4 regions of the Paenibacillus sp. FSL R7-0331 genome follow, and region 1 is predicted to be linked to each of the others. Evidence: riboswitches for the same ligand, from Rfam matches in the RefSeq annotation. Region 1 holds a riboswitch; each other region holds the start of a gene.
The links. A riboswitch is a leader RNA that binds a small molecule or an ion and turns the genes downstream of it on or off. The one in region 1 is predicted to bind cyclic di-GMP.

Region 1 (7,958 bases):
ATACTGCTTCTGCTGCAGGCCCGCGGCAAAGTCAGCTCTCGCGAGCTGGCCGGACTTCTTGAGGTCTCTGAACGGACTATAGTGCGTGATATGGAGGCACTTAGCGCGTCCGGCGTTCCAGTATTCGCCGAAAGAGGACGAGACGGCGGCTGGTTGCTGCCGGCAGGCTACAGAACCGCCTTAACCGGGATGAAGCCGGGGGAGATAGGTTCACTGCTCCTGACAGCCGATTCTGCTGTCATAGAAGCACTTGGCATCAAGGAGGACTATTCCTCTGCCGTCCGTAAGCTGGAAGCGGCTGCCGCCCAGCCGCAGCACTCACAGATCCAGCTGCTTAACCAGCGCATTCATATCGACGGCGCAGGCTGGCATCCTTCCGGCGAAGCGTATCCTTACCTTACTCTCCTGCAGGAAGCTGTATGGACAGATCATAAAGTCTTGATTGTATACAGTAATAACGATGAGCGCAAAGAGCGGCTGATCTCCCCGCTGGGTCTCATAGCCAAACGCGGTGTCTGGTATGCCGCTGCCCAAAGCGGCGGGGAGCTGCGGACTTTCCGGGTATCCCGGATTATTTCTGCTGAATTAACTGATGACGCCTTTACCCGTCCGGCAGGCTTTGATCTGGCCCGTTACTGGGAGGAATCCACCGCTTCATTTAAGGCAGCACTGCCCCGGTATCCTGCTACCCTGCTGCTCAGCATCTCCGGCATGAAATCCCTCAGGCAGGAGCGTTATGCAGCCGTACTGACTGCAGTGCCTTCTTCCAAAGCAGGCTGGCAGAAGGTTCAGGCTGAGTTTCACACACCGGAATCAGCCTGCAAAATCATTTTGTCTCTGGGACAGGAGGCTGTTGCAACCGCGCCTGAGGAGCTGGTGAACATGCTGGTAGAATCATTACGGGGAACCTCTTTTTTATATGAAGAAATTGCGCAATCCGCCTCAGCCGGAGAATCTGGAGTTTGAAGTTTTATGTCAGTTTTTACAATAGACTGTTTCCCCGCAGATCACCTATACTATTACAATACACACCATCTTTTTTAGGGGGAATTTTATTATGGACTGGATGACCAAGCTTCCGTTAAAGCAGAGAATCGTTGCCGGCTGTTACCTTGTTGCCGCTTTGTTCGCTGTTCCGGTTTTAATCACTCTTGTAATGATTGGCAAAATCGTTCTCGGCATTATCCTTATTGCTGCACTGGCCGGTCTGACTTATCCTCTCGCGCGTTTCGTTGAGAGAACGCTTACATCTTCATTTGATGAATTCTCCAATGTTACCCACACCATTGCCAAGGGCGATTTTACAAGCCGGGCTGATGAGAACGGGTCGATGGGCGAGGTCAGCCGCTCCTTCAACGTTATGATTGACAAGCTCAAGAGAATTCTGACCGAAGCGTCACAGATCACACGCCATGTAATGGATGCCAGCAGAGGCATCGAGGACAAGAATCACAGCCTGAAAATTGTAATGGCCCAGGTGGCCTCCTCCTCCAACGAGCTGGCGGTCGGCGCCAATGAGATCTCAGCGGATATTGCGGACATGACGGAATCCATCAAGGATATTGAAACCAAGGTGGCCAACTACACACACTCCACCAAGGAAATGAATAAACGCTCCATACATACGCTTGAATTGGTTGAGCAGGGACGTCTGTCAGTAGATACCCAAGCAGAAGGCATGCGCAAAAACATCGAGGCTACCAATAAGGTTGCCGGTACCATTGAGGCGCTCTCCCAGAACGCACGCGGCATTTCCATGATAGCCAAGTCCATTACCGAAATCGCTGAGCAGACCAATCTGCTGTCGCTGAATGCTTCAATTGAGGCGGCACGCGCAGGTGAGCACGGACGCGGCTTTGCCGTTGTCGCCCAGGAGGTCCGCAAGCTTGCAGAGGAGTCAACCGCCTCAACCAAAGAAGTCTTCGGCCTGATCCGCAGCATTGAAACCGATATTAAGCAGGCTGTAGAGAATATCGCGATTAACGAAGAGGTTGTACAGGTACAGAATGAACTGATCGTGGAAACGGCCCATATCTTCTCCCAGATCGTCCAAAGCGTTCAATACATAACCGAGCAGATCGCCGCCTTTTCCCAGGAAAGTGACCTTATGCTGGAGAGCGCCCTCAAAATTTCCGGTGCCATTGAAAATATATCGGCAATTACCCAGCAGACGGCAGCCGGTACTGAAGAGGTGTCCGCAGCCATGAATGAACAGATCAACGCTCTCCAATCCGTTGCTGATGAGACAGACAAAATGACCCAGGCAGTATTCCAGCTGCAAAAAACCATTCACATTTTCAAGTTCTAAGCAAGCATTACTTCAGTCCTAGAGCTGCCGCTTACATCATGCGGCAGCTCTTTTGGTTTTTGTAAGACGGATTCACTGAATTGTCCTGCAATTCGTCAATTTTCGCACTTTTCTGCATAATTGTATTGACAATGATAGAGTTAAAAATATATTGTAAAAGTAAATTTAACCAAAGAAATATTATCCAACTTAGTACCTAACCAAATATCGGCAAAGTTCTCCGAAAGGAAATGACGCAAAGCCATGGATCTACAGTCTCAAATCTTGGGGCCAGGATAGCCAGGTTGCAGCCGGGACGTTAGAATAATTACGTTCTTAACGGCTATACGTGCAACTGGCCTGTGCTCATTAGAGCACAGGCATTCTATTGTCACTGGAGTCGCTAGAAAAATACACAACGGATAGGGTGGAACTCTTGAAAACAGTCGCAGATTATATGGCTGAGGCACTTTACAACCTTGGCGTAACACATTCCTTTGGTATTATCGGCAAATCTATTTGTCCTATAGCTCTTAAGATGGTTGATTACGGCATTGAATTTATTCCGGGCAGACATGAGTCCAGCTGCGGCTTCGAAGCCGCCGGCTATGCACTCAAAACCGGAGGGCTTGGTGTTGCCTTCGGGACCTCAGGCCCGGGCGGAACCAACCTCCTTACTGCAGCAGCACATGCCAAAGCCAATAACCTCCCTGTTCTGTTCATTACCGGTCACCAGTCCATTAAAGAGCTCGGAATTCCCCAGTGCCAGGACTCTTCATCCTATCTGGCTGATCTGGCGGATATGTTCAGACCGGCTACCTTATTCAGCAAGCTGGTAGAGCGCGGAGATCATTTCAGTACGATTTTTAATCATGCCATTTCTATAGCCCTGAGCGGCAAACGCGGACCGGTACATCTGTGCATCCCTTTTGATGTGCAGACCGAAATGCTTGAGGAATGCCGCATTGTCATTCCAGAGCGCGAGACTGTTGTCAGCACTGGTAATTTCGAACGCGTAATCGCTGCTATTAACGAATCAACCCGTCCGCTTATTATCGCCGGTAAAGGCGTTAACCGGTCAGGAACACACCAGGAGCTTATTCAACTGGCCGAAACCTTTAATATCCCTGTTGTTACCTCGCCGGGCGGAAAAGGCGCTATCGCCTGGGACCATCCGCTGTACCACGGCCCGTGCGGTGTAGGCGGCTGCAAACACGGGGATGACATGCTGAACAGCAGCGATCTTTATATTGTGCTCGGCTCACGCCTGAGTGATATGACAATCTGCAATCTAAAAGCCGAGAATCATCCGGCAACACTGATTCAATTCGATTCCGATCCTACCTTTGTCGGCAAAATCTTGAATTCGCAGACGATTTCGGTCAGCGGTGATCTGCGTGACAACCTGAGCTACTATCTTCAGCATATCGACAGGGATACCGTTATCAGACATGAAATTACAGCAGATGCTAATTACCATGACGAATTGCCTATATTGCCTAAGCTCTCGATTGCTTCGGTCCTAAGTACACTAAGCGATCAGATTCCTTATAACAGCTCGGTATTTGTAGATGATGGCAGCCACGGCTTCCATGCCGTGAAATGGTACAATGTTAAGAAGCCGGGAAGCTTTATCTTTGATGCCTATTTTGCCTGCATGGGCAACGCTATCGGCATGTCGATCGGCGCCAAGGCAGCATCACCTGATGAGACCGTTCTCTGCATCACAGGAGACGGCTGCTTTATGATGCTGGGCGCAGAGATCAATACTGCAGTCTGCAAGAACATTCCGGTTATTTTCATCGTGGTTAATAACATGCAGCTGGATATGGCACTCAAGGGTATGGAAAAGACAACCGGCAGAATCGACGGTACCCTCTTCGAGGTTCCGATGGATGCAGCGAAATTCGGTGAGTCCCTCGGCGCCGTAGGCTATAAGTGTGAAACTGCGGAGCAATTTGCCGCAGCTATTGATGACGCAGTTGCTTCAGGAAAGGTAGCTGTTATTGAACTGCTTACTGACCGTGACGAAATGCCTCCGACGGCGCACCGGGTATTGAATCTTTAATAACATTATTCAGGGGGTTTTCTTAAGTGGAAAGTTCAGTGAACAGCGGGCTCAAGCATTTTACCAATCTCTCCGGAGACTACGGCAACAAGCAGTTAGCGCCGATTAAAGAACATTTTCCGGAATTGGCTGAGTATATTATGGGCAATGCCTACGGCGATATTTTTCAGCGTACAACGATCGGCTCAGACTGGAAGGAAATTGCCGTCATTTCAGCCCTGATCACAATGGGCCAGTTCGAGCAGCTTGGCGTTCATTATGTAATGGCCCTGCGTGTCGGCATGACTGTAGATCAGATCAAAGGCATCCTGCTGCATCTGGTTCCGGCTATCGGTGCTCCAAAGGTCATCTCTGCCTTCAATGTACTGCTTGCCACGCTGGAGGAAATCAAGTAGCTTTTGAATATGTAGAACATCCCTATCTTGTTTTGGAGGCTTGAGCAAATGGGCAAATATGTACTAAAAACCGATCCTGAGAACAAAAAGCTGCATATTTATCTGGAAGGAACCTTTTCCAATGAGGACGGCCTCAGATCAATTCAAGCCTACCAGCAGGTCGTTAATCCGATTATCCCCTCTGAATATGAGCTGCAGATCGACTGCCGCAAGCTGAATGTCACAGCTCCGGATGTGGTTCCTTTGCTGGAAAGCTGCTTTGTCATGTTCAAATCGGACGGTTTTCAGCAGGTTACCCTTGCTCTCGAAAACAATCCGCTGCTCAAGATGCAGCTCTCCCGGCTTGGACGTAAAGCCGGGCTTGAGAGCATGCTGATTGTTCCTACTTTTCAAGCTTAATTACTCAATAATGCTCTAATCAACAAAAGCAACCTGCGGACAAGTGATAACTTGCCTGCAGGTTGCTTTTGTTATGGCGGATACCCTTATTTCGATTCCTGCCAAAACGAGAATCAGAAAGCGTCTAATGCCTTGCTTCATGCTTCTCCCAGCCCATAGTCCGCTCTACTGCGTCTTTCCACACGTTATAGCGTTGCTCCCTCTCTTCTCCGTCCATCCGGGGCTCAAAGTCACGCTCCGCTTTATTGAAGCTCTCCAGCTGCTCTCTGGACCAGATTCCGGAGGTCAGACCGGCCAGCAGTGCTGCACCCAGCGCTGTTGTTTCGGCATAGGTGGTACGGGTCACTGTGCTGCCGAGAATATCCGCCTGGAACTGCATCAGCAGATCATTGCGCACGGCCCCGCCGTCAACCCGCAATCCCGTAAGCGGCATACCGGCGTCCTTCTCCATTGCGCCGATTACATCACGGGACTGGAACGCCAGTGCCTCCAGCGTAGCCCGTACGAGATGACCGGCGGTTGTGCCCCGGGTGAGGCCGAAGACGGCCCCGCGGGCATACATATCCCAGTACGGGGCGCCAAGCCCAGTGAACGCAGGTACTACTACTACGCCTTCACTGTCTTCCACCTCAGCAGCCTTCTGCTCGGAATCAGCCGGCCCGTCGATCAGGCCAAGCCCTTCATGCAGCCACTGCACAGCGGCTCCGGCTACAAATACACTGCCTTCAAGCGCATAATACAGCTCGTCTCCCATTCCCCACGCAACGGTGGTCAGCAGGCCGTGCTTGGAGGTAACAGCTTCTGTTCCGGTGTTCATGAGTATGAAGCAGCCTGTACCGTATGTATTTTTGGCACTGCCCGCTTCCAGGCAGGTATGGCCGAACAACGCAGCCTGCTGATCGCCGAGCACAGACCGGATAGGAATTTCCGCACCGAACCAGCGGGTATCCGCGATGCCGAAATCTCCGCCGGACATGCGGACTTCCGGCAGCATCGCCCGGGGGATATTCAATTCCTGAATCAGCAGATCGTCCCATCTGCGTTCATGCAGGTTATACAGCATCGTCCGTGAAGCATTGGTCACATCTGTCGCATGCACAGCGCCGCCTGTAAGCTTCCAAATGAGCCAGGTGTCCACAGTACCGGCCAGCAGCTCCCCGCGTTCAGCACGCGCTCTGGAGCCCTCCACGTGGTCCAGAATCCAGGCCAGCTTGGTCGCAGAGAAGTAAGCATCAACCACCAGGCCTGTCTTGCCGGCAATCTCCCGGGCCAGCCCCTGGCGCTTGATCTCCTCACACTGCGGTGCTGTACGCCGGTCCTGCCATACGATCGCCGGATACACCGGCTCCCCCGTCTCCCTGTCCCAGATCAGCGCCGTTTCACGCTGATTGGTGATGCCGATCGCCGAAATGTCCGCAGGCGCAACAGAGCTTGCCTGAATCGCATCTCTGGCTGCCGCCAGCTGGCTCTCCCAGATTTGCTCCGGATCATGCTCCACCCAGCCGGGCCGGGGAAAGGACTGCTTAATATCATATTGCCCCTGGCCTACCATACCGGCTTCTTGGTCAAACAGTATAGCCCTGGAGCTGGTAGTCCCTTGATCCAATGATAAAATCATCAATAATTGCCTCCTAAAGTGACGGGTATGTTATGTTCCACGTTGAACAAGATTAAAGGAGTCCTTTCAACAAAAAGCACCTCTGCATTCAGAGGCGCTGTCAGTCTAAGTCTGAATTTACTGTTTTTCGACAGGAAGCCGTAGCGTAAAGGTCGTGCCTTCGCCAAGCCTGCTTGCGGCAAATATCTGTCCGTGATGTGATTCGACGATATTTTTAACAATGGCCAAGCCAAGTCCGGTACCGCCAGACTCCCCGCGGACACGGGCCTTATCAGCCTTGTAGAAGCGTTCAAAGATAAAAGACAGGTCATCCGGATGAATTCCGGCGCCCTGGTCGCGAATCGCAAGCTCCAGATAACGGCGGCCCTCCAGCACGATGGAACTGCCTGTAATAGAGATCTGCTTGTCGGCCGGAGTGTGTCGGAATGCATTATCCAGCAGATTCGTCAGAACCTGTTCCAGCTTGTCTACATCCGCAAACTTAAGCAGCAGTTGCCCCTCAGGCTTGTGCAGCTCCAGAATGATATCACGTTCCTTGGCACGCACGGTAAATTTGCGGTAGATACGTTCGAGCAGCTCGCCCATATCCACCTGCCCCATCATCATATCGGTATGACCCGCTTCCATCCGGGCGAGATCAAGCAAATCCTTGACCAGCCTGCCCATTCGAAGCGATTCATCATGAATAACCTGTACCAGCTCATTCCTCTCCTCCGGAGAGGAAGCCATTCCGTCCAGCAGTGCTTCACTGTAGCCCTGCATCATGGAGAGCGGTGTACGGATCTCATGTGATACATTTGCCACGAAGTCGCGGCGCATCTTCTCCAGCCGTACTTCCTCCGTTACATCCCGGAGTACAGCTACCGCACCACGGATGCGCTCATCCGAATAGAGCGGAGCCATATGTACAGACCATACCCCCTGGCGGACATGGACATTAGCACGCTGATCCCCGCCCTGCCTAAGCGTATCCATAAACAATGGACGCAGCGGCAGCGGAACTGCGCTGAAATGCGCATGTTCTTCTCCAGGTCCGGCATCGCCTTCCGGCTGATGCTCCAGGCTCAAATCGCTCCATATCTCCAGCAGCTTCTGCCCGTGCGGATTCGTGAGGATAACCTGGCCTTCATTATCAAAGGTAATTACAGGATCAGTCATGCTGCGAAGCACACTGGACAAATGCCCCTTCTC
Region 2 (7,958 bases), 2.8 Mb from region 1:
CCGGAAATGCTGGCGCGCAACCCATTCAGCCCCTTCTCCCCAGGAGGCACCGGCAACAGGCGGGTCAACCTTCAGATCCGGACTGCTAACCAAAAACGCCTTCGGTGCACGCTTGATCGCCACCCCGTAGAAAAAAAAGCCTGCATAGCTTAGTGCAGCTGCAGCGATAACAAGGACTGCCGCTATTACTATCAACCACATAGAATGATCTCCTTTATGTTCAGTCATCCGTTTATCTGCAACAATCTTTCTGCTTAACAGCAGAAAAAAAAAGGCTGCCCGGAGCAGTATCTTCCGGCAGCAGCCTTTAAGATAAACCGGCGGACTTACCCTTTCATCCGCCGGAGTCTTACCGTGTTAGCTTTTACGCTTGCCGGTTCTGGTTCTGCTTAGCAGAAGCCCCAGGGCAGCCAGCGTCATACCTGTAATGTAATAGGGTGCCGGACTGGATTCCCCGGTCTGCGGCAATGTAGCGGCTGCTGCTTCTGTAATGCCGGGATCAGTAACACTACCCAGCGGTATTTCATCATCAAGGATAATTTCATCCTCCGGCCCCGGTCCGGCTGTCGGACTCGGCTTCGGCGTTGCTTGTGGTACGATTATTCCGCCTGCGGCAGCAGTTGCACTCGCGCCGGGACCAAGCGGCACAGGATTATCTTCAATTTCCAGTTCATCATCCGTCACAATCGTCCCGATGACCGTCGGACTGGTCGGGGTGGATGGAGTTCCGCCCGGAATAGAAACTACACTGGTGGGTGATGCCGTTGCCGGCACTGTAGGACCAGGCGTTACAGCGCTTGTTGGCGCTGCTGTTGGTGCCGTTGTTGGTGCTGCTGTTGGTGCCGTTGTTGGTGCTGCTGTTGGTGCCGTTGTTGGTGCCGTTGTTGGTGCTGCTGTTGGCACTGTTGTTGGTGCCGTTGTTGGTGCTGTTGTTGGTGCTGTTGTTGGTGCCGTTGTTGGCGTTGCCGTCGGTGCTGCTGTCGGCGTCGGCGTCGGTGCTGCTGTCGGCGTTGGCGTCGGTGCTGCTGTCGGCGTTGGCGTTGGCGCTGCTGTCGGCGTTGGCGTCGGTGCTGCTGTCGGCGTTGGCGTTGGTGCTGCTGTCGGCGTTGGCGTCGGTGCTGCTGTCGGCGTTGGCGTCGGTGCTGCTGTCGGCGTTGGCGTTGGCACTGCTGTCGGCGTTGACGTTGGTGCTGCTGTCGGCGTTGGCGTCGGTGCCGCTGTCGGCGTTGGCGTCGGTGCTGCTGTCGGCGTTGGCGTTGGTGCCGCTGTCGGCGTTGGCGTCGGTGCTACTGTCGGCGTTGGCGTCGTCGTCGGCACTGGTGTTGGCGTTGCCGTCGGCACTGGTGTCGGCGTTGCTGTCGGTACTGGTGTTGGCGTTGCTGTCGGCACTGGTGTCGGCGTTGCTGTCGGCACTGGTGTTGGCGTTGCCGTCGGCACTGGTGTCGGCGTTGCTGTCGGCACTGGTGTCGGCGTTGCTGTCGGCACTGGTGTCGGCGTTGCTGTCGGTACTGGTGTTGGCGTTGCTGTCGGCACTGGTGTCGGCGTTGCTGTCGGCACTGGTGTCGGCGACGGAGTCGCTGTAGGCGTAGTTCCGTTGTCGCGGCCGGTGTATGGCTTATGGTGGAACTCTCCGCTTCCTTCCAGGGAGGCTCCGATCATACTGCCGTTGATCTGCCCGTTGTTAAACGTAATTGCTGCATTCGGGGCCAGTACGGTCCCCATGATACCGATGCTTTCCATCCGCAAGGCTGTCGCCTGCGGGAAGTTATAGAGCACTTTATTCTGACTCACGCCAGTCAGCCCGTTTCCGTTCTTGAACGTGACTGAGGCTCCGTCAATATTAACGATTGCGGTAGATCCCTCCGGTGCGGTAATCCGCAGCTCATTAGCACCCGTAAGCGTACTTCCTGATACTGAGAATACATTCAGCACGGGATCGGTACCGGTCAGTTTAATATTTCCGTAGTTGTCTTCTGTTTTGCCGTTCACAGTCAAAGCTGCAAGCTGCAGGGACTTAGTGCGGAGCAGGGCAAACTCTGAAGCAAAATTAATTACATTCGCCTCCTGCCTTAGCGTCCCCGTCCCGCCCCGCGGTTTGCCGGAGCCTGAGTAAGTACCGCCGTACACGGCACTACCGTTAACTTCCCCCATGTCATAGCTCAGATTGCCGCCTGCCACCAGCGAATCCATTTCTGAGATTTCTGCTGCACTCAGACTATGGCCTACCGAATATCCGCCCTGGGTAAGGGTGATATGACCGCCGGCAGCCATTCTGCCTTCCGAATCACTGTGGTAGCCTTTAAGATCACCGAGAATAAACACATTGTACTTACCCGCAATGCCAGGAAGGGGAGTACTGTCAGCCCTTACCTTACCTTGTCCGGCGGAAGCCAGCCAGCCGCTGACCAGCAGAACTGCAGACATAGCCACTGCAAAAGATAACTTGAATACAGATTTACGATTCATTATTAATTCCCCCCGTAAGATGCGGTATAAACCCCGGCTATAGCAGCACCTTCACCTAAAAAAATGAACAAAAAAAGCCGCCAGGAAGTCAAGCTTCACGGCGGCCGGACGATCGTAGCCCTCTCTCAAAGGCTGTAGACTCCTGGCTTTGCGTCCCGCACTTTCGGGCGGTTTGCGATTATACATGAGAAAGTATGTAGTTGAAATAGAGTAAGTAGTCTATGACATTTGTTACTTTAGCACTAAACTAAGTGTATTCCCTGATCCGCATTATTGTCAATCTATTCCTTATAATATTTTTCCATAATAATCGAAATTTCTGAACGGAAAGGCTTTCAGAGCTGTTTTCCAGCCTATGATCCATGTCATTCTATTAATTGTCAGCCAATCCTCTCTTATACTCCGGAATACTCGTTTTTCATCGTTTAAAATTTAAGTATCTAAATAATGTAATTTAGTATATTCGAACTACTTAAATTTTTAATTAATAATAACCCTCCCGGAATTCCATTTATATCGTATTGTATGCTTGTCTGATTCATAAAAGGCATAATATATCTCATCAGACGAAAAAAAACTGCCGGCCGGTTACCCGCTGACAGTTCATCCCAAGCATTTTTTATTATATTAAAGCAGCTGCAGCCAGCCGATCATTGACATCCAGAGCGGAACACTTAAAAACAGGCCGAACACCAGACCACGGCGGAGATTACCTTCATGATTCATTTTCATACTCCTCTTTTCGGCATAAATTATTTTCAACTTTAGTATTACAAATTTAATATAAATCAATTCCGGATTTTTTATTGTGAATTATGTCACATTATTTTCCTTTTAAAAAAATAAAACAAAAAGCCTTGCCATGGGAGTTGGCAAGACCTGTAGGGTACCATATAACACTGGGGGGTGTCTGGTTTATTCAATATAAACGATCTACCTGAAAATAAGCTGATAGGAACCTAAAAGTTACATTAAAACTGTCCAATAGCCCAAAGTGCCAAATACAACGACCAGCGCTACGGGATAAAAAATTTTCCGGCTTACTTTATCATTAAATGTAAAAAATAAACACAGCATACAAAGCCACGCAATAAGAACACTGCCCATTTCCTATGCATACGCTCCTTCCCGACCTCTGATCTATACTTAGAAGATACCCTCAGGGCACCTGTTACATACCATTTTTTCCGGCATTATTTTTTCTCCTATATATAGAAGAAAAGCGCAGCATCCGGAAAAATCCGGAACACCGCGCTGCATCAATTGTTGTAATTACGGCCTGCGTTAATATGAGTACGGTTCCTTGCTCCCTTACTAATATAAAGCATCCTGATGATTTGTCAAATCGGACTGTTATCCGCAGGCTCTCAGATACAGAGCTTGGCACCTTCCGGCGCAAAAATAAAACGCAGCATCGGACTGAACAGCGGCTGCAGCACAGACATATGCCCTTCGCCCTGGAATTCATTATAGGCCAGCCGGCTGAACCCGCTGCCGGCAAATGGGACCAGACGCTCATAGAATGCTCTGGCATTCTCAAGCATACCGTCCTCCTCCGAGCCGATGCCAATCATCAGCGAGCAGGCAAGCTCCCCGTTACGCAGCTTCTCCTCCAGCTCAGGCAGCATATCAAACAGCACCTTGCCTTTCCACCAGAGGGACGGGCTGCCTGCGATATAAGTGCTGAACAGCCCGCCGCGGCGGATCAGCGTATACAGGGTAAAGAAGCCGCCCAGGGAATGCCCGAAGAGCGCAGCTCTGGAGTGGTCCACATTGTATCTGCGCCCGATCAGCGGCATTAGCTCCTGCTCAATGAAGTCAAGAAAAGCATCCGCCCCGCCGTTAACCGGCCAGGGCGAGCCGTCCGGACGCAGACCCTGCTGAACATCCGGCACAGTCAGGTCCCTGAAGCGACGCTCGGACACAAACGGCCCGTCTGCCGGATAACCGATTGAGACGATCATGCCGGACGGCAGCCCCCGCGGGTGCCGGGTCTGCAGACGCATGGCATCATTGAGCGAAGCAAAGTACGCGTTGCCGTCAACGGTGTACAGCACCGGATATCCCTCCGGCGGTGCAGGCTTCAGCGGAAGATGGACAAATATCCGGTATGTTAATCCGTTGTAGAGCGAAGTCATATCCCACATCTCGGTTCCGGGCAGCATGCAGGCACTGACCGGTGATAACAGCTCCGCTTCCATCTCAGCCCGCTTCACCTCCGCCCCTGTCTGCTGTCCTTCAGCCGCCCCGAACAGCCACAGCAGCGCTTCAGGGAACTGTGCGGACATAGAGGCTAAATCATGGGCCGCCCCGTCTGTAAGCGAGAGGCGCAGCCGCTGCTCATCAGCCAGCTGTCCGCGCAGGTTCCGGTATGCTTGAAGCGTGCAGGTAACGGCATGCCGCTGAATATTCTGTTTGTATACCCCTTCACGGTTGCCCACAGATAAATACAGCTTCTGTCCGTTGTCCGGCAGCGGGTTAGCTTCCGTATACGCCAGCATCCCTTCATACCAGATGGAGGGAGACAGCATGCCGAACCGCCCGAAGGCATCGGGACGGCGGTAAGCGGCCAGCAGCGTCACCAGCCCGCCCAGCGAATATCCGATCATTCCGGTGGATTCCGGTTCAGGAGCCGTCCGCAGGATGGAATCAATGTAAGGCTTAATGCTGTCAGCGATTTCATTGAGATAGGCAGGTCCTCTGCCGCCAAAATCCGCCCTTCCCTCTGTTGCAGCAGACTCCGGCCAGGGTGTATAATCATCATTTCGGGAAGAACTGCTGATCCCGATAACGATCAGCTCGGCCAGCAGCCCCTCGCGAAACAGCCTGTACATATAATTCAGGTTATTCATCATTAGTGTCGCACCGTCATGCAGGTACACAACAGGATATTGTTTTTGGGATAATGCATAGGAAGGGGGCAGGAATACCGTCAGCCGGCGTCCCTGCCAGTCCAGCTCTTGCACCTCAAACATCAGGCCTTCATCCTTTCATTCTTTCATTACTGCCACCGTTTCTTTCGTTATTATGAAAGCTTTTCATTCCATGCACCATAGACAGAGGCCGGAAACGGCATGGATTTTTGGACAAGGGATTGCAGAGGCACTTTCCGGGCGGCTACCCGGACACTATTAAAAAATAGAATAAAATTTTAGAGATCAGATCGCAGACGGGGCCTGGCCTTACCGTTTCTGAAGGGCTTTCAGGGGGCTGCCAAGGGCCTCCTGATCTATTGACTTTTCAACATATGGTAGTAAAATGATTGAAGTCCCCTAAATGTAGTGTATATAGTAGTTAAACTCATATATCTGGCGGATTGCCAGAATACCATTATCAAAGGTTAAATAGAACCACTGTTATAGGAGGTTAGAGCGACTATGCTGATTGCTTACGATTCCAAAACCGGCAACGTCAGACGGTTTATCAACAAGCTGAAGCTGCCTGCTGTACAAATCGAAGAGCATATGACGATCGACGAGCCTTACGTGCTTGTTACATACACCACCGGATTTGGGCAGATCCCCGAGAAGGTGTCTTCTTTTTTGGAGAAGAACCATTCCAGGCTGAAAGGCATTGCCGCGAGCGGCAACAAAAACTGGGGTGAGCTGTACGCCCACAGCGCAGACCTGATTGCAGAGCGGTATAATGTGCCGGTAGTCGGCAAGTTCGAGCTGTCAGGAACATTCGGCGATGTGGAGCGAATTAAACAGGAGGTGAACCGGGTTGCGGCATATTGAATTGAATAACATGTTGATGAAGAGAGACGAGACCGGATTTTTCCAGCTCGATAAAGACCAGGAGGCTGTAGCGGAGTTCATGCGTGATGTGGAGCGCCGCAGCTTAACCTTTACAAGCACCAAAGCCAAGATTGATTATATGATTGCCAACGACTATTACGAGGACCTGTATGACCGTTACAGCGCAGCTGAGATGGAGGATGTCTACCGGATCGCCCATGAATATGATTTCCGTTTCCCTTCATATATGGCGGCTTCCAAGTTCTATACAGACTATGCCGTCAAAACCAATGACCGCAAGCAGTACCTCGAGCATTATCCGGACCGTGTAGCGGTAGTAGCCCTGCACCTGGGACGCGGAAACGTCGAGACTGCCCGCACCCTGGCCCGTTCCATGATGGAGCAGCGCCTGCAGCCGGCCACCCCGACCTTCCTCAATGCCGGTAAAAGCCGCCGCGGCGAGATGGTTTCCTGCTTCCTGCTGGAGATGGACGACTCGCTCAATTCGATTAACTATGTGCTGAATACCTGCATGCAGCTGTCCAAAATCGGCGGCGGTGTTGCTGTTAATCTGTCCAAGCTGCGCGCGCGCGGCGAGACCATCAAAGGCGTTGAGGATGCAGCCAAAGGCATCATGCCTGTTCTGAAGCTGATGGAAGACGGGTTCTCCTATGCTGACCAGATGGGCCAGCGCAAGGGCTCCGGTGCGGCATACTACAATATTTTCGGCTGGGACGTGCTTGAATTCCTCGACAGCAAAAAGATCAATGCCGACGAGCGGACACGCCTGAAGACGTTGTCCATCGGTCTGATCGTGCCGAACCGCTTCTACAAGCTGGCGCAGGATAATCAGCCGCTGCATGTATTCGCACCTTACACTGTTTTCCAGGCCTACGGCACTCATCTGGACGACATGGACCTCGACGAGATGTACGACACCCTGCTCGCTGATCCGCGCGTGAAGAAAAAGATTGCCATGAGCGCACGCGACATGCTGACCAAAATTGCCATGATCCAGCTCGAATCGGGCTATCCATATATGATGAACAAGAGCAATGCCAATAGCGCCCACGCCCTGAAAAATGTCGGCCAGGTCAAAATGTCCAACCTGTGCACCGAGATTTTCCAGCTGCAGGAGACTTCCGAAATTAACGACTACGGCCAGGAAGATGCGATCCGCCGCGATATCAGCTGCAATCTGGCTTCCCTGAACATCGTGAATGTGATGCAGCACGGCAAAATCCGTGAATCCGTCCACGAGGGCATGCTCGCCCTGACTGCGGTCAGCGACATGACCACGATCTCCAATGCTCCGGGCGTAGCCAAAGCGAACAAGGAGATGCACTCCGTCGGCCTTGGTGTCATGAACCTGCACGGTTACCTTGCCAAGAACAAGATTGCTTATGAAAGTGAGCAGGCCCGCGACTTTGCACGTACATTCTTCATGACAATGAACTACCACTCGATTGAAAAGAGTATGGAAATCGCCGCTGAAACCGGCGAAACCTTCTACGGATATGCGGAGTCTGATTACGCGACGGGTGTTTATTTTGACCGTTACGTGTCTACTAATTACCAGCCGGTTACCGCAAGAGTGCAGGAGCTGTTCGCAGGCATCTACATTCCCACTCAGGAAGACTGGGAGCAGCTGCGCGAAGCTGTTAAGAAAAACGGCCTGTACCATGCCTACCGTCTGGCGATTGCACCGACTGCGAGCATCTCGTATATCCAGAATGCTACATCCAGCGTAATGCC
Region 3 (7,958 bases), 3.0 Mb from region 1:
AGCACTTTGTCGTCCTACCCGTATTCGACGGTTAATGCGTTCAACCTGTACGCTCTCACCGGGCCGATGTGGTCGGCTATGGATGTGACCTGGCTGGGTATAACTTACCGTGTCTGGGGCTTTGTTTTTATTCTGGCCGCAGTTGCAGCCGCAGCCTATTATTCATTCCGCAAAGACCGTAAGGAGCTGTCCAAGTCTTATTTTATTGCAATTGTTCTGATTGCTGTTGTCTTCGTACTAGGCACCAAAATGCATGAGCGTTATATTTATCCGGCCCTTATTCTCTGCCTGTTCAGCTATATGGAGAGCAGGGACCGCCGGTTCCTGACGATGTTCCTGGGCTTCACGCTTACGCAGTACATCAATGTCGGCTACACCCTGGCCCATCTCAATGCCGGCGGCAACCCGCCGACAGACGGAATTGTTATTGTGACCTCCATTGCCAATCTCGGATTGCTGGCCTATACGCTGTATACCGGGTATATGGTATATATCCGCAGACAAATCAAGCCGCTTGCACCTCCGGTTACAGATGCTGAGCATTATGCAGCCGATCTGGCGCTGGCCGAAGGCATCCGGCCGCTTGAATCCGCAGGCAAGTCCAAGTTCAGGCTGCAGCGTAAGGACTGGATCTGGATGCTTGCCATTACGGCAGTCTATACAGTTATTGCCCTGGTTAACCTTGGTTCCACTAAGGCGCCGGAAACCTTATGGGAGCCGGCAGCCAGCGGCGAGAGCTTCTATGTTGATCTTGGCCAGAGCAGACAGCTTGAGAATGTAAAGATATTCGGCGGTGTAGGCACCGGCAAATTCAAGCTCGAATTCAGCGAAACACCGGACGTATGGGGAAGCCCGCTGGATGTGAGTGAGGATGTCGGCAATGTATTCATCTGGAAGAGCCAGCCGCTGAATGTAGCCGCAAGATATGTGAAGCTTACTGTAACTTCGCCCGGCTTCACCCTGAATGAGATCGCGTTCTATGAGCAGGGTGGGAGCAAAACCCCGCTTCCTGTAGCCGGTGTAACACCGGATGCCGGAGCGGCTACCAAGAGAGGTGAGCCTGCCAATCTGTTCGATGAGCAGTCGCTTGTTCCTGAAAACTCTAATTTTATGAACAGCACCTATTTTGACGAGATCTATCATGCCCGTACCGCGTATGAACATTTCCAGGGTATTGTAGCTTACGAGAATACGCACCCGCCGCTCGGCAAAACCCTGATCGGAGCCGGAATGGAGCTGTTCGGCGTCAATCCGTTCGGCTGGCGGATTGTCGGCACCCTGTTCGGGGCGGCGATGCTGCCGCTGATTTATATGATGGGGCTGCGGCTGTTTGGCACTACCCGTTACGCGGCCCTGTCCGCGGGATTATTCGCGCTGGATTTCATGCATTTTACCCAGACGCGTATCTCTACCATTGATGTGTACGGCGTGTTCTTTATTATGCTGATGTTCTATTTCATGCAGCGTTATTTTACAATGAATTTCTACCGTGTTCCGCTGCGCAAAACCCTGGTTCCGCTGTTCTGGTCAGGCCTCTTCTTCGGCATAGGTGTCGCCTCCAAGTGGATTGTGTTATACGGCGGGGCCGGACTTGCAATTATGCTCGCGTTATCGCTGTTTGAGCGTTACAAGGAATATAAGGCGGCGGGGCGTATGCTTGCCGAAGGCAAGCTGGGTGACCAGGAGATTAAGACAGCATGCCGAACAGCCGACAAGTCCTTCTGGAAGAACACCATTATTACACTGGCAAGCTGCGTCGGATTTTTTGTGATTATTCCTGCTGTAGTCTACGCCTTATCCTTTATACCGGTGCTGTCCGTAACGGCAGAGGGTTATACTATTAAAGGGCTGATTGATGCGCAGAAGAACATGTATAACTATCACAGCCAGCTCGTAGCTACGCATCCGTTCTCCTCCTCCTGGTGGGAATGGCCGTTTATGAAACGTCCGGTCTGGTTCTTCAGCGGCGGTGAAGGCCTGCCGGAAGGCCGGGTGAGCAGTATTGTTACTATGGGTAATCCGCTGATCTGGTGGACCGGGATTTTCGCTATGCTGGGTGCGGTCTGGCTTACCATCAGAAGCAAAGAGAAGAGCCTCTATATGCTATGGATCGCTTTCTTCTCGCAATACGTGCCATGGATGCTCGTTCCGCGCGAGACGTTCCTGTATCACTATTTTGCAATGGTACCGTTTATTATTCTGGCTATTGTCTATGTAATGAAGCTGCTGGACAGCAAGGTTCCCGGAGCCTCCAAAATCCGTTATGCTTATGTAGCGGCAGCCGCCGTACTCTTCATTATGTTCTATCCGGTACTATCAGGAATGCAGGTTAGTGCCGATTACGTAAATATCATGCTGCGCTGGTTCCCGTCCTGGGTATTCTAAGGGGGCCAGCCAGCCCCAATGAAGTGAAGCTCCATAAAACTAGGCGTATGCTTCCCGGAGCGAGTTTTATTGCGAAGCATCCCAATGAAGTAAAGCTCCATAAAACTTTTAGGAGGAACAAAGGTGAAAGCCAGATACAGTGTAGTTGTCCCGATGTACAATGAGGAGGAAGTCATTCAGCATACGTATGAGCGTCTCAAGAAGGTTATGGACGAATGTGGTGATTCCTACGAGCTGGTCTTCGTCAATGATGGCAGCCGTGACCGCACAGCTGAGATTATACGCGGGATCAGCAGCCGTGACGCGAATGTCAAGCTGGTTGACTTCTCCCGCAATTTCGGCCATCAGGTCGCGATTACCGCCGGGATGGACTATGCTGAAGGGCAGGCGGTAGTTGTTATTGATGCCGATCTTCAGGACCCGCCTGAGGTTATCCTGCAGATGATTGCAAGGTGGAAAGAGGGCTATGAGGTTGTCTACGCCAAGCGGCTTAAGCGCCACGGTGAGACGCTGTTCAAAAAAGTGACCGCCAAGCTCTTTTACCGTCTCTTAAGCAGTATGACAAGCGTGGAGATTCCCACCGACACTGGCGATTTCCGGCTGATTGACCGCAAAGTATGCGACGTGCTGCGCGGCCTGAAGGAGAAGAACCGTTATGTACGGGGGCTGGTAAGCTGGGTTGGCTTCCGTCAGACCATGGTTGAATATGTGCGTGAGGAGCGCTTTGCCGGAGAAACCAAGTATCCGCTGAAGAAAATGGTCCGTTTTGCCCTGGACGGTATCACCTCCTTCTCCCATAAACCGCTCAAAATCGCATCCTATGTCGGCTTCTTTCTGGCCTTTTCCAGTTTCTTATATCTGTTCTTTATCCTGTTCCAAAAGCTGTTCACAACCTGGGCTGTTCCCGGCTGGACCTCCATTGTGGGCGTGAATCTGCTCTTTAACGGGATTGTGCTGATGCTGCTCGGGGTAATCGGTGAATATATCGGTCGGATCTACGATGAATCCAAGGACCGGCCGCTGTATATTGTGCGTGAAACCCGGGGGTATGAGGACGGGGAGTACATTGACAAGCGGGAAGGTATACGGAATGAGCGGTAAAAAACGGAATGAGGGCTTTATCCAGTTTCTGAAATTCAACGCGGTAGGCCTGCTTAATACATTGATTGATTTTGCACTATTTACTCTGCTGCATTCACTGGGCATGATGAATGCGCCTGCGCAGGTGATTTCATACAGTGCAGGTACCGCCAACAGCTTTTTCTGGAACAAAAAAGTGACCTTCCGTGACCGCGACGCTGGCAAAAACGGCTCTGACCGGCTGCAGCTGGTGAGGTTTATCATCCTCAATCTGACGGTGCTGGGCATCTCGGTGCTGCTGATGCATCTGCTGACAGGCAGCTTCGGTATTCAGGTGCTGATTGCCAAGGTGCTGGTTACAGGAATTACGGTTATTATTAATTTTTTTGGAAGCCGGATGTGGGTATTCTAAGCAATTATCAGGGCGGGGGTTACCTTGTCCGGGACAAACGGGGGGATATTCATGCGGAAGCTATCCTATTTAATTATACTGGCAGGCGTCCTTATCATGCTGTATCCAAAAGCAAACGAATGGTATAACGACCGGCAGCAGGCGAAACTGCTCGAGGAAGCAGAACAGGCCTACAGCGAGCTTGCTCCGGTAACGGAGCCGGATTTGCAGAAGCCCTATGCCGAGGTTACCCAGCTGCTGGCTGAAGAATCGGCACAGGAGGAAGAAGCACCACCGTCAGAAGAGCCGTCAGACGAGATTGCAGTAGGCGGCAAAATCACCGGAATTATTGAGATCGACCGGATCGGCCTTAAGCTTCCTGTTCTTGAAGGTGCGACCAAGGCAAACATGAAGCACGCTGCCGCCCATATGAAGGAGACAGCCCCGCTGGGTGAAGCGGGAAATGCGGCTATTGCTGCACATAGATCCAGAACGGCAGGCAGGCTTTTTAACAGGCTGGATGAAATAAAGATCGGGGACACGATCCGGATTAAGACAAGTGCTGAGGAATATGAGTACGAAGTCTATGATATTTCTATTGTAGAGCCGACGGATGTGTCGGTGCTTAACGGAAATGATAAGGACAAAATCCTAACGCTGATTACCTGCGATCCGCTTGTTAACCCGACTCACCGGCTGATTATTCATGCTAAAATGACATAAAAACAGATATAGGAAGAGATTTTGCGCAGAATAGAAAAAAATTTAACAAAAAATGCTGGAAATCTAGTAATTTAGGTCTTGTATCTGGGCAAAGATATGGTAGTATATAACTATAAAAGCACACACGATAACGGCAAACCTATCGAAAGGTAGGGACGCAAAGCTAAAGGGCCTTCCCGCGAGGATGGCAGCCAGCTACCGAATGAAGGGCTTTTTTTGTTGGCTATCTAATCCAGAATCTAGTATATATGGTAGATTGAGAGAAGAGATAAAGCTGCACACGATAACGGCAAACCTATCGAAAGGTAGGGACGCAAAGCTAAAGGGCCTTCCCGTAAGGATGGCAGCCAGCTACCGAAAGGAGTTTTATCCATGAAAAAATTTTATTTCATGCTGTTAACACTATTCGTAGTTGTTACTTCCGTTCAGACAAGCACAGCTTCTGCTGCAACTGCAGACTCAAGCTGGTTGAATACATCGAAGCTGGACCAGGGTGTTGTTGCAGTATCCTATGATGTACCTGCTGACAAGCGCATCAAGGTTATGATCACTAAAGACAGCAACAGCTACACTTACAACCTGTATGCTTCCCAATCTACTGAATCCTTCCCGCTGCAACAAGGCAACGGCACTTATAAAGTATCCGTTCTTGAGAACACAACCGGCAACAAATACAAAGTAGTATCTTCCGAGAATGTAGAGCTTAACCTCAGCAATGCTAACGCCGTATACCTGAGTTCCGTACAGAATGTTAAATGGACCTCTTCCGATAAAGCCGTACTGAAAGCGAAACAGCTTACACAGGGTCTGACTACTGATGAGGCTAAAGTTAAAGCAATCTATAACTACATCGTAACTAACGTTAAGTATGACAACACTTTGGCTGCTACAGTAACACAGGACTATATCCCTAGCAATGACAACACTTTGCTTACTAAGAAAGGGATCTGCTACGATTATGCATCACTGTTCGCAACAATGCTGCGGAGTGAAGGTATCCCGACCAAACTGGTTATGGGTAACACCAGCTATGTATCGACCTACCATGCCTGGAATGAAGTTTTGCTTAACGGCAAATGGGTAACAATTGATACTACTGTGGACGCCGGACTGGCTAAGAATAGCAAAGATGTTGGTCTGACAAAAGTAGCAAGCAAGTATAGCCCTGCAAAGTTCTACTAATGACGGAAGAAATATAGTCTTATCAAGACACATCGCTTAAGTTCTTAAGCGATGTGTCTTTTTTTTTGCTTAAGGGGTTGCTTTTTGTCATGGATGTGGGGTATTATAGGTAAGCGTTGTTAGAGCGCGTCAAAGTTTATCAGAAATTGATTGAAAAAGAAATTTCAAAATAAAGCTTGCGTTTCTGAAACAAACGTGATATATTATAAGAGTTGCTGCTGACGAGATAATCGAAGGCGACGACGAGCTTGATCTTTGAAAACTGAACAACGAGTGAGTATCTGGAGATCACTTCGGTGAGATCCAAAAGTAGAGAATGTAAATTCTCGTCAGATGTTTCAAAATGAGCAATCGCTCTTTCTAAATACCAATTTGGAGAGTTTGATCCTGGCTCAGGACGAACGCTGGCGGCGTGCCTAATACATGCAAGTCGAGCGGAGCTTATCCTTCGGGGTAAGCTTAGCGGCGGACGGGTGAGTAACACGTAGGCAACCTGCCCCTTAACCTGGGATAACTACCGGAAACGGTAGCTAATACCGGATAATTTCTTTTTTCTCCTGAGAAGAGAATGAAAGGCGGAGCAATCTGTCATTAAGGGATGGGCCTGCGGCGCATTAGCTAGTTGGTGGGGTAACGGCTCACCAAGGCGACGATGCGTAGCCGACCTGAGAGGGTGAACGGCCACACTGGGACTGAGACACGGCCCAGACTCCTACGGGAGGCAGCAGTAGGGAATCTTCCGCAATGGGCGAAAGCCTGACGGAGCAACGCCGCGTGAGTGATGAAGGTTTTCGGATCGTAAAGCTCTGTTGCCAGGGAAGAACGTCCGGTAGAGTAACTGCTACCGGAGTGACGGTACCTGAGAAGAAAGCCCCGGCTAACTACGTGCCAGCAGCCGCGGTAATACGTAGGGGGCAAGCGTTGTCCGGAATTATTGGGCGTAAAGCGCGCGCAGGCGGCTATTTAAGTCTGGTGTTTAAACCTTGGGCTCAACCTGAGGTCGCACTGGAAACTGGGTGGCTTGAGTACAGAAGAGGAAAGTGGAATTCCACGTGTAGCGGTGAAATGCGTAGAGATGTGGAGGAACACCAGTGGCGAAGGCGACTTTCTGGGCTGTAACTGACGCTGAGGCGCGAAAGCGTGGGGAGCAAACAGGATTAGATACCCTGGTAGTCCACGCCGTAAACGATGAGTGCTAGGTGTTAGGGGTTTCGATACCCTTGGTGCCGAAGTTAACACAGTAAGCACTCCGCCTGGGGAGTACGGTCGCAAGACTGAAACTCAAAGGAATTGACGGGGACCCGCACAAGCAGTGGAGTATGTGGTTTAATTCGAAGCAACGCGAAGAACCTTACCAGGTCTTGACATCCCGGTGTAAGCATTAGAGATAGTGCCCCTCTTCGGAGCATCGGAGACAGGTGGTGCATGGTTGTCGTCAGCTCGTGTCGTGAGATGTTGGGTTAAGTCCCGCAACGAGCGCAACCCTTGACTTTAGTTGCCAGCAGGTTAAGCTGGGCACTCTAGAGTGACTGCCGGTGACAAACCGGAGGAAGGTGGGGATGACGTCAAATCATCATGCCCCTTATGACCTGGGCTACACACGTACTACAATGGCCAGTACAACGGGAAGCGAAGCCGCGAGGTGGAGCCAATCCCAGCAAAGCTGGTCTCAGTTCGGATTGCAGGCTGCAACTCGCCTGCATGAAGTCGGAATTGCTAGTAATCGCGGATCAGCATGCCGCGGTGAATACGTTCCCGGGTCTTGTACACACCGCCCGTCACACCACGAGAGTTTACAACACCCGAAGTCGGTGGGGTAACCCGCAAGGGAGCCAGCCGCCGAAGGTGGGGTAGATGATTGGGGTGAAGTCGTAACAAGGTAGCCGTATCGGAAGGTGCGGCTGGATCACCTCCTTTCTATGGAGAATCGTTCTCTGCAATGAGGACATTCAAATTTAAAATCTAACCGGTCGGTTAGTTACTCACTCGTTGGTCAGTTTTGAGAGTTTAAGCTCTCAAGTAGTACCTTGATCCTTGAAAACTGGATACCGAAACGAATTTGCGTTTTAGAACATTCCTTTAAGCTGAACTTGTGTAAACAAGTTTAAAATTAATGGCGATGCTAACGATGATCTTGATGGAAATAAAGGCTTTGGAGTGATTCAATGTCCGATATTTTCCTGAAGGAAAAATCGAG
Region 4 (7,958 bases), 2.7 Mb from region 1:
GCCGAGATGGTATTTGACATCCCCGGTCCAGCCGTAATTGATCCCCATGGAGCCTTCGGAAGGGAACAGCTCTTTATTAGGAGAATGATGGAACTCTGAGAAAATAATATCATAAGGCTTACCCAGAATGTGAGCCAGTACATTAAGCCGTCCGCGGTGAGCCATACCCATGAGAATATGCTCGGCACCGTCGTGTGCGGCAGCACGTACAATCTCATCCAGCATCGGCACGAGCGCATCGTTGCCTTCAAGGCTAAAACGCTTCTGGCCGACAAAGGTTTTGTGCAGGAAGGTCTCGAACTGCTCCACCTGAATCAGCCGGTTCAGCAGCTCCTTGCGCTCTTCGTTATTCAGCGGAGCCGGGGAACTCAGTGACTCAGCCTGGCTGTTCAGCCAGCGCAGCTCCTTCTCATCATGCACATGCCCGAATTCGTAAGCGATGGTCTGAGTATAAGCCTGCAGCATCCGCTGTACCGCATCCCAGGCAGTTTTGACGTCTGCGGGCGCATTCTCCCAGATGAGCGAGGCGGGCATAGCTGTGAGATCTTCACGGGTGAGATCATAAGTCCGGAAGTCCAGCCACTGGGCCATCGGGTTCTCTCCGCGGTCAAGCGGGTCGATATTGGCGGCGCGGTGGCCATGTATACGAATATTAGCGATCAGTTTGGAGGCTCTTACAGCCTTCCGCAGCCATTCGGCATCTCCTGTTACAGCGGGCGGCGGAGCCTGCTCGGGTAACGGTGTCATCGGTGGAGGCCCGTTAGTAGTAAAAAGATCGCGGTAATTAGGTTCTACTGAAGAAGGATCCTTGATAAATTGTTCGTACTTGTCTTGAATATAGCCCAGATTCGGTCCGTGATAACTGCTCCAAACGGATTCATTATAGGGTCCTTTGGCTGCCATGAATACATCCTCCTAACGGATGAACCCCACATGCGCCAGAAAAACACCAGCGGCTGGTGGGGCTGATATGTTTGCGGTTACATTGCACCTCTATTGTGCTACTTTAGAGCGTGCTAATCAATTCATACTTTGTGCTGTACCGTTCGCAAAACGGTATGATTCAGGCGGGAATTCATCCAGAACCACTATAAATGCAAACAGCTGATTGGAGTGATGGGAACGGGGTGAAAGAAGTCTATTTCTTTTCTGGGAGAATGGTCCGGAAGCTTCAAAAGATTCAGGGCATAGCGCACAGTTTTCATATAGTTTAATCAAAATACTACAAAATGAATCGTTAATTCCGAAGATATTCCCTTAAAATATTTCCAATAATCGACACACTTTGTTAGATGGATGCTATATAATGTTATTGCAGATAGCGGTTTCATACATCTATAAGCTGGTATTAGCCAGATCCTTTCTTGTAAAGGGTCCAGTAAAGGGTAAACCTGGACGAAAGACAGGGGCACAAAGTCTCGGATCTAATGTAGAAATACTATGATGGCCGGACTGCCTGGGGACGTATAATCTTAGGAGGAGATTTCTTGGATAAGTCCAACCAGGGCAATGACAGAGAATTACAGACGGGTGATCTGGATCTGGAATGGGTGTATTTGATGATGGCGGCCAGACAGGCCGGCCTCAAGGCGGAGGAGATCCGCCGGTTTTTGAGTGAAAGGGCTTTGCAGGCGATGTAATACAGAGGGTCATCCGGATGTTACATACAGAGAAGGGCACAGCGAAAGCGGCTGTGCCCTTTTTTGAATAATCAGAATGCCGGGGTCCCCGCAAAGTAACTGCGTCAGCTTCCATGTTAAGGCCCCACCTGGTGGGGTTATTTTGGCATGTCAGAAAGAATATAGTGGGGTTGCTTTGAATGTCAGGGGATAACATCAGCCTAATCCTTCTGCTCCAGCCGCCATTTCTGATAGTCGAGGAACTCTTTGAATTCCCGCTTGCTTATCCCTGAAGCCATAGCTTCCTGTGCCAGGCGCAACCATTCACCGTCGAGTGAGTGCTCCTGCGCTTCCAGCGGCTCCCCGTACAGCAGGATATGAATAGATACCTGTAGCGCATCGGCCATTTTCTCAATGAATTGAATAGAGGGATTGGACTGAATATTTCGTTCTACATTGCTAAGGTATGATTTCGCTACGTCCGCCTTATCCGCCAGTTCGGATAATGACAGGCCCTTCTCCAGGCGGAGCTGATGAATGCGATTTCCTAAATGTTCCGGCACAGTTAAACGCCCCTCCGCACTTTTTGTTAACAGTATAGCAAATAACCCTACAACGGACAAAGCACTACCTGAATCAATGTATGAATCCCGTTCAGAATGTTTTCATTATTGTTCACCTCACTTTAACTCCCCGAAGCAGCTTCACTATACCCGTTGAAAAAATTCGAAATCCCTAAGACTGTTCTCTAAAAAGTACGAAAACATGAGCGAATCAGCGTATAAAGGAGAAAACGACCGCCAAAAACGTTCTTTATAACGAATTTGCTTAAAAATGAGGGTTTAAATTATGCAGGAACATGACATATACTTATGCCAAGGTTCTTTATAACGAACAGTATATGTTCTTCATAAAGATCAAATGACTGATAGACGAACTAGTCTGCATGCTATGTGCGGCTACTAAAGGAGAGGCTCCTGTGAGGCTTTCACGAACTTCGCGTAAGAAAAATAACCGCCGGTTAATCCTTCCGCAGCTTGCGGGAATTGTAGTGATCTCAGTCTATGGCATCGGTCAGATCACTTCACCGACCTATGCGCTTATAACCGGCAGTGCAGCGGCAGAATCGGGTATTACAAGCGCCTTTGTTTTTCCGGTAACCGTGGACCAATTAGCAAATCAGGCCAGTGAAGCGATGAACCGGGCTGTTCTGAAGCGTGAGGCGGCCAAAGGGGTGTTCGCAGACATCGCGGATACGAATGCGGATTCCGAAGCGGCAGAAGGACAAATGAGCGGCATACAGGAGGCTGCTGAACAAGCACGCGGAGCTGCCGCGTCTGCAGCTGAACTGCTGGCGCAGCTCGAAGCCTACTCCCTGCGTTCACAGCAGGATCTTGCACAGCAGAGAGAGGAGATAAGGCTCCGGCTGGATTCCTTTGCTGTTACCTTTGAACAGCTGGAGGCGGCTCAGCAAACGGATACTTCTGTATTCGAGCAGCTGCTGGCTCAGGCTAATCTCACCATAGTCGAATTTCAGGAGATGGTCCGCAGGCTTGCTTCAACTGTACGGGTAGATACCTATGTTCAGGCAGCCTACCAGCAGGCGATGACAGCGGCCTCACAAGCCGGAACTTATGCTGATGAAACTTCACAGCTGTATACCCAGGCAGCGGACGCACTACAGGAGCTAAAAGCTGCCGAAGAGAAAGCCAAACTCGAAGCAGAGGAGAAAGCCAAACTCGAAGCAGAGGAGAAGGCGAAACTCGAAGCAGAGGAGAAGGCGAAACTCGAAGCAGAGGTGAAGGCGAAACTCGAAGCGGAAGATACAGCTAAGCCCGATACCGGAGAAGAGCAGGCTAAGCCTGAGGCTGAGGAAGCGGCCAATCCCGGGGTGAGCGCACCGGCTGATCCCGACGCACCTGTGACGGAGACGAATGCTGACGGCATAACCGTAAAAATAGGACAAAACAAAACGGATTTCAAATAAGGAGATGCCTGAAGTGATTCTCAAATGGACCCGCAATATACTCATGTATGTTTTGATGGCGCTGTTTCTGGTCGTGCTGATATCAGCGGTAACCAGCAGAATGAACGGCGGAACACCCAAGATTCTGGGCAAGGAAATTCTGACTGTCCTATCCGGTTCGATGGAACCAGGAATTAAGACCGGGGCTATCATTGCAGTTAATCCGGTGAGGGATCAAGCCGGGCAGACCGCCTTTCAGCCGGGGGATGTTATTACCTACCAAGCTTTGGATGGATCAGGCAGCCTGATCACTCACCGGATTGTAAGCATCAGCGGCACCGGGGCTGAGCTTGCCTATATCACCAAAGGCGATAATAACGACGCACAGGACCCTTCGCCGATTCCCGCAGGAAATGTAGTTGCAAGCTATGCCGACTTCACGGTTCCATGGGCCGGGTTTTTGATGAACTGGGTGAAATCGACCGCCGGCATCATTATTGTGATCCTGATTCCCGGTGTTTATCTGGTGATCTCATCGATTGTAACGATGTTTAAAGCGATTATGCGGATGGATGACGATTCTGCAGAGCCGCAGGCGGCAGCCGGTGACTCACCGCCGGTAACGAACGGTTGATGCTTCCTTTCAACGCGCTCATGCGGTTAGGGAAGATTCAATAAATATTCTATTATATTCTCCATGCATGGAGACCAGGAGGAGACAAATTACAATGGCTAACCTTAAAAAGACAATGGCAATGGCAATGGCGACTACTGCACTGGGGGCTACTTTAATTGCCGGAGGGTCCTTCGCGATCTTTACGAGTTCGGTACAAAACACAGGCAATACCTTTGCCGCAGGCACGCTCAAGATCGGACTGGATAAAGAGGATACGGATACTCCATACGCCAAGTATTTTAATCTGACCAACTGGGCTCCGGGCGACTCCAGCATTCAGCCTGTAGTAGTAAGCAATGAAGGTACGCTAGAGCTGCGTTACGACCTGGCACTGGCTGTCGGCGGCGATCTGGGCGGCGGTACCCATCCGGTCACCATTAAGGTGTACTCGGATGCTGCCGGAACTATAGCGCTTACCGCGACGGACCGTGTGCTGGCTGTCGGCGCTTCTGAGACCCTTTATGTCAAAGTGGAGTTCCCGAAAGATGCCGGCAATGAATATCAGGGCAAATCCGGAACAGCCAGCATTAAGGTGGACGCAGAGCAGACTAAGAATAATTAACAGCCGGACCGGTCTGTCATAGCGGCTTTATATTCATACAAAAATTTAAAGGGGGGATGCCCCCCTTTTCCTAAGGAGAGCTTATTATCATGATGAAAAAGAAAAAACTGCTCATTACCGCACTGTCATCCGTAGTCCTGCTCTGTGCCGCAATCGGCGGGGGAACCTATGCCCTGTTTACCAGCTCTGCCCAAAATACAGGCAGCACCTTTGCTTCCGGCACCTTGTCTCTCACTACCCACCGCAATGACGTTCCGGTAGAAGGGCCGATGTTCTATACTAACGACTCTGATGCAGGCCGTATGGGTACCGGGCTGTGGGCACCGAAGGATACACATACCCGTGCGATGCTGATTAAAAACACCGGAACACTGGATGCGAAATTGACTGATCTTGTGGCACTGCCGGAAGGAACATCCGATCAGCAGGCTGCTGCGCTCGCTTTTGGCGAGCAGGCGGTAGTAACCGTAGCTGCACTGGCAACGCCGGGCGGTGTTACGCTTAATGCTGATGCGCTCAATCAAGTGAACGAGGCTGCGGATCAGTTATTCAAAACTCTGATTAACGGCCCAAGCTTCACCAAAGCGATGGCGCGCAGCGGACAGGAGGCATTTGCAATTGCCAGAGAAGCCGTGCTTGACTGGACTTATCGTGTGAATAACAACGGGCAGACGGTGGAGGTCAGTGTATCGGATGCTTATGTGGGCTCGCTTAAGGACCTGTATAACGGAGGCGCAGGGCGTGATGCCAACCTTCCGAATCTGATTCTTCCGGCTAAAAAAACCATGCACCTTGCTTATAATGTAACTTTTGTTGATGATACCGGCCTTGCCTTCGACAACGATGCCATTCAGGGTAAGTCCGTAAACTTCACCTTCAAGAATACGTTTGAGCAGGTCAAAAATAACTGATATAGGCATAACCGCAAAAGAGCGTCACCTCCGGCCTGATCAACCGGAGGTGACGCTCTTCATGCTGCTGCCGGGTGTATTCCATTAGCGCCTAAGGCAGCTTCTCCCCCCGCGAGCTTATATACAGCTCATACCATTCCTTGCGGGACAGCTCCACCTTATCGGCTCCGGCGCAGGCGGCGATCCGCCGGGGATTCACGGTGCCGATTACCGGCTGGATCGCTGCCGGATGGTTCATCAGCCAGGATAATACTATAGCTTCAGGAGTGGTGCTCTTCTGTTCAGCAAGCGAGCTGACTATAGCGGCCGTATTCACTACGCTCTCCGGCTGGCCTTCAAGCGAACGGCCGCTGAAGCTGCCCTGAGCAAGCGGTCCCCAGGCCTGCAGCTGGATATTCTCCATGCGGCAGTATTCAACCGTGCCTTCAGGGAAGGTGATGTCCTTCCAGGGCTCGCGGTTCACGCTGATCATGGCATCAAGCCAGCTGATTTTGGCCAGGCTCATATGCAGCTGGTTCACAATAAACGGCTCGTCGCAATAGTGCTGCAGCAGCCTGATCTGGGCGGCGCTCATGTTGGAGACGCCGAAGTGGCGGACCTTACCCGACTGTTTGAGCTGATGCAGGGCCCCTGCAATCTCCTCCGGGTCCATCAGCGGGTCGGGCCGGTGCAGCAGCAGGATATCAAGATAGTCTGTGCCGAGGCGGGCTAAGGTGCCGTCAACACTCCTCAGGATGTGCTCTCCCGAGATATCAAACGTATTGCTGGTGTCTCCCGGCTCAATCAGCTTAATACCGCATTTGGACTGGATAATCATCTCCTCGCGGAGCCCGGGCCGGTCCTTGAAGATCTGGCCGAACACCTTCTCCGCTTTACCGCGGGTATAGATATCCGCATGGTCAAAAAAGTTGATGCCGATTGCCAGTGCGGCTTCAACCGCCTCGTGTCCCTGCCGGATATTATCCGCAGTCAGCGGCTCATGATCCCAGCCTCCCCCGAGGCCCATACAGCCCAGGGCAATCCGGCTGGCAGGGATTCCCCGTGTGTTAAGTGGCAGCGTTTTCAGCAAAACCTATCCCTCCGTCACAATGGAATAACAGCTCAGGGATATTGTACACCCTCAGAAGCCGGTATGGTACTTTTTGTCACTGGAGGAGCGGTGCTTCGTACCTTCCTTATCCTTCTCCTCCTGTTTCTCCAGCGTCAGGTCCTCTACCGGAATAGGATCAACATGCTGCTCGCTCTCATGCAGATCGAACAGGCTTGGCTTGTCTGTCGGGTACTGCTCAGGGTGATCACGCTCGTCTCCCTGCAGCCTGCGCTGCTTCAGTGACTCTTTTTCCGTGTCCATATGAAATCCCTCGCTCTCTTAAAGAATAGTTTGCACGTTAATACACCGTTTCAGGTGTTACTAAACAGCAAAGAGGCCCCTCTTAGGGCCCCTTTGACCATACTTATCTATAGTGACAACGGTGTGCCGAAATCGTTAAGCTTGCGTGCCGTAACATCCGCGTACAGCCGTTTCAGCCATTTCAGCTCGGTAAGGCTGTGTTCGTACCGGCCGTACATCAGGTGCAGTGCCGAGCGGGGAACAACAGAAATATGCTCCTCGTAGACCTGATAAGCATAATTGACCTGATGCTCAATCTCACGGATACGTTCCTCCAGCACCTTTTCCACCTTATCCTGGTCAATATACCGCGACAGCGCCAGAGCCATGTAGAGAGGGTGGTAGACCAGCTCGACCTTCTTGATCTGCTGCAGGATCAGCTGCTCGAACAGGGCTTTACCTTTACCGTTGATCCGGTAAATGGTTTTGTCCGGGCGGTCATTGCTGCGGATCGTTTCCCCGGCTTCGATATACTCCTCCTGCGCCAGCCTGTCGACAGCATAGTAGAGTGAGCCCATCTGCAGCTTCATCATCTGGTCGTACATGCGCTCCTTCATAATGAGTGTAATCTCATAAGGATGCATGTCTTTTTCCTGCAGCAGGCCGAGAATTACCATTTTCATCGACATTGCGGGTTACCCCCGGTTGCCGGAGGGCTGAGCTGTCTTCGGCTTAAGTGTAAGCCGGTCCTTAGGCATCAGGATGACAAACACTACCCCGAGCACTGCTGGAATCAGCGCCCACATAAAGGTACGGGAGATGGAATCGGACAGTGAGCCGGTAATCTTGCCCAGTACGTCAGCGGGAATATTGGCCCGGGCCTCCGGAGTCAGC

Region 2: linked by a shared signal. The riboswitch ahead of R70331_RS30925 (choice-of-anchor A family protein) and the one ahead of R70331_RS19830 (thiamine pyrophosphate-binding protein) in region 1 are both predicted to bind cyclic di-GMP.
Region 3: linked by a shared signal. The riboswitch ahead of R70331_RS02780 (transglutaminase-like domain-containing protein) and the one ahead of R70331_RS19830 (thiamine pyrophosphate-binding protein) in region 1 are both predicted to bind cyclic di-GMP.
Region 4: linked by a shared signal. The riboswitch ahead of R70331_RS30890 (anti-repressor SinI family protein) and the one ahead of R70331_RS19830 (thiamine pyrophosphate-binding protein) in region 1 are both predicted to bind cyclic di-GMP.

The regions. Positions count from the first base shown of each region.
Region 1 is NZ_CP009284.1:4,597,944-4,605,901, forward strand. It holds gene R70331_RS19820 (helix-turn-helix transcriptional regulator) at 1-966, shown strand, start outside; gene R70331_RS19825 (methyl-accepting chemotaxis protein) at 1,058-2,308, shown strand; cyclic di-GMP riboswitch class I at 2,508-2,600, shown strand; gene R70331_RS19830 (thiamine pyrophosphate-binding protein) at 2,715-4,355, shown strand; gene R70331_RS19835 (carboxymuconolactone decarboxylase family protein) at 4,382-4,750, shown strand; gene R70331_RS19840 (hypothetical protein) at 4,799-5,149, shown strand; gene glpK (glycerol kinase GlpK) at 5,274-6,767, opposite strand; gene R70331_RS19850 (ATP-binding protein) at 6,885-7,958, opposite strand, start outside.
Region 2 is NZ_CP009284.1:474,110-482,067, reverse strand. It holds gene R70331_RS02085 (alpha/beta hydrolase) at 1-201, opposite strand, end outside; gene R70331_RS30925 (choice-of-anchor A family protein) at 358-2,466, opposite strand; cyclic di-GMP riboswitch class I at 2,563-2,653, opposite strand; gene R70331_RS30245 (alpha/beta hydrolase) at 3,834-5,441, opposite strand; gene nrdI (class Ib ribonucleoside-diphosphate reductase assembly flavoprotein NrdI) at 5,844-6,203, shown strand; gene nrdE (class 1b ribonucleoside-diphosphate reductase subunit alpha) at 6,190-7,958, shown strand, end outside.
Region 3 is NZ_CP009284.1:626,677-634,634, forward strand. It holds gene R70331_RS02760 (phospholipid carrier-dependent glycosyltransferase) at 1-2,385, shown strand, start outside; gene R70331_RS02765 (glycosyltransferase family 2 protein) at 2,509-3,486, shown strand; gene R70331_RS02770 (GtrA family protein) at 3,476-3,877, shown strand; gene R70331_RS02775 (class D sortase) at 3,929-4,579, shown strand; cyclic di-GMP riboswitch class I at 4,702-4,782, shown strand; cyclic di-GMP riboswitch class I at 4,858-4,938, shown strand; gene R70331_RS02780 (transglutaminase-like domain-containing protein) at 4,952-5,761, shown strand; rRNA gene R70331_RS02790 (16S ribosomal RNA) at 6,131-7,678, shown strand; rRNA gene R70331_RS02795 (23S ribosomal RNA) at 7,958-7,958, shown strand, end outside.
Region 4 is NZ_CP009284.1:373,670-381,627, forward strand. It holds gene R70331_RS01620 (2-oxoglutarate dehydrogenase E1 component) at 1-903, opposite strand, end outside; cyclic di-GMP riboswitch class I at 1,375-1,460, shown strand; gene R70331_RS30890 (anti-repressor SinI family protein) at 1,488-1,640, shown strand; gene R70331_RS01625 (helix-turn-helix domain-containing protein) at 1,841-2,182, opposite strand; gene R70331_RS31390 (hypothetical protein) at 2,599-3,606, shown strand; gene sipW (signal peptidase I SipW) at 3,620-4,219, shown strand; gene R70331_RS30230 (TasA family protein) at 4,314-4,823, shown strand; gene R70331_RS01645 (TasA family protein) at 4,913-5,734, shown strand; gene R70331_RS01650 (aldo/keto reductase) at 5,826-6,803, opposite strand; gene R70331_RS01655 (hypothetical protein) at 6,855-7,085, opposite strand; gene R70331_RS01660 (PadR family transcriptional regulator) at 7,193-7,753, opposite strand; gene R70331_RS01665 (MDR family MFS transporter) at 7,760-7,958, opposite strand, start outside.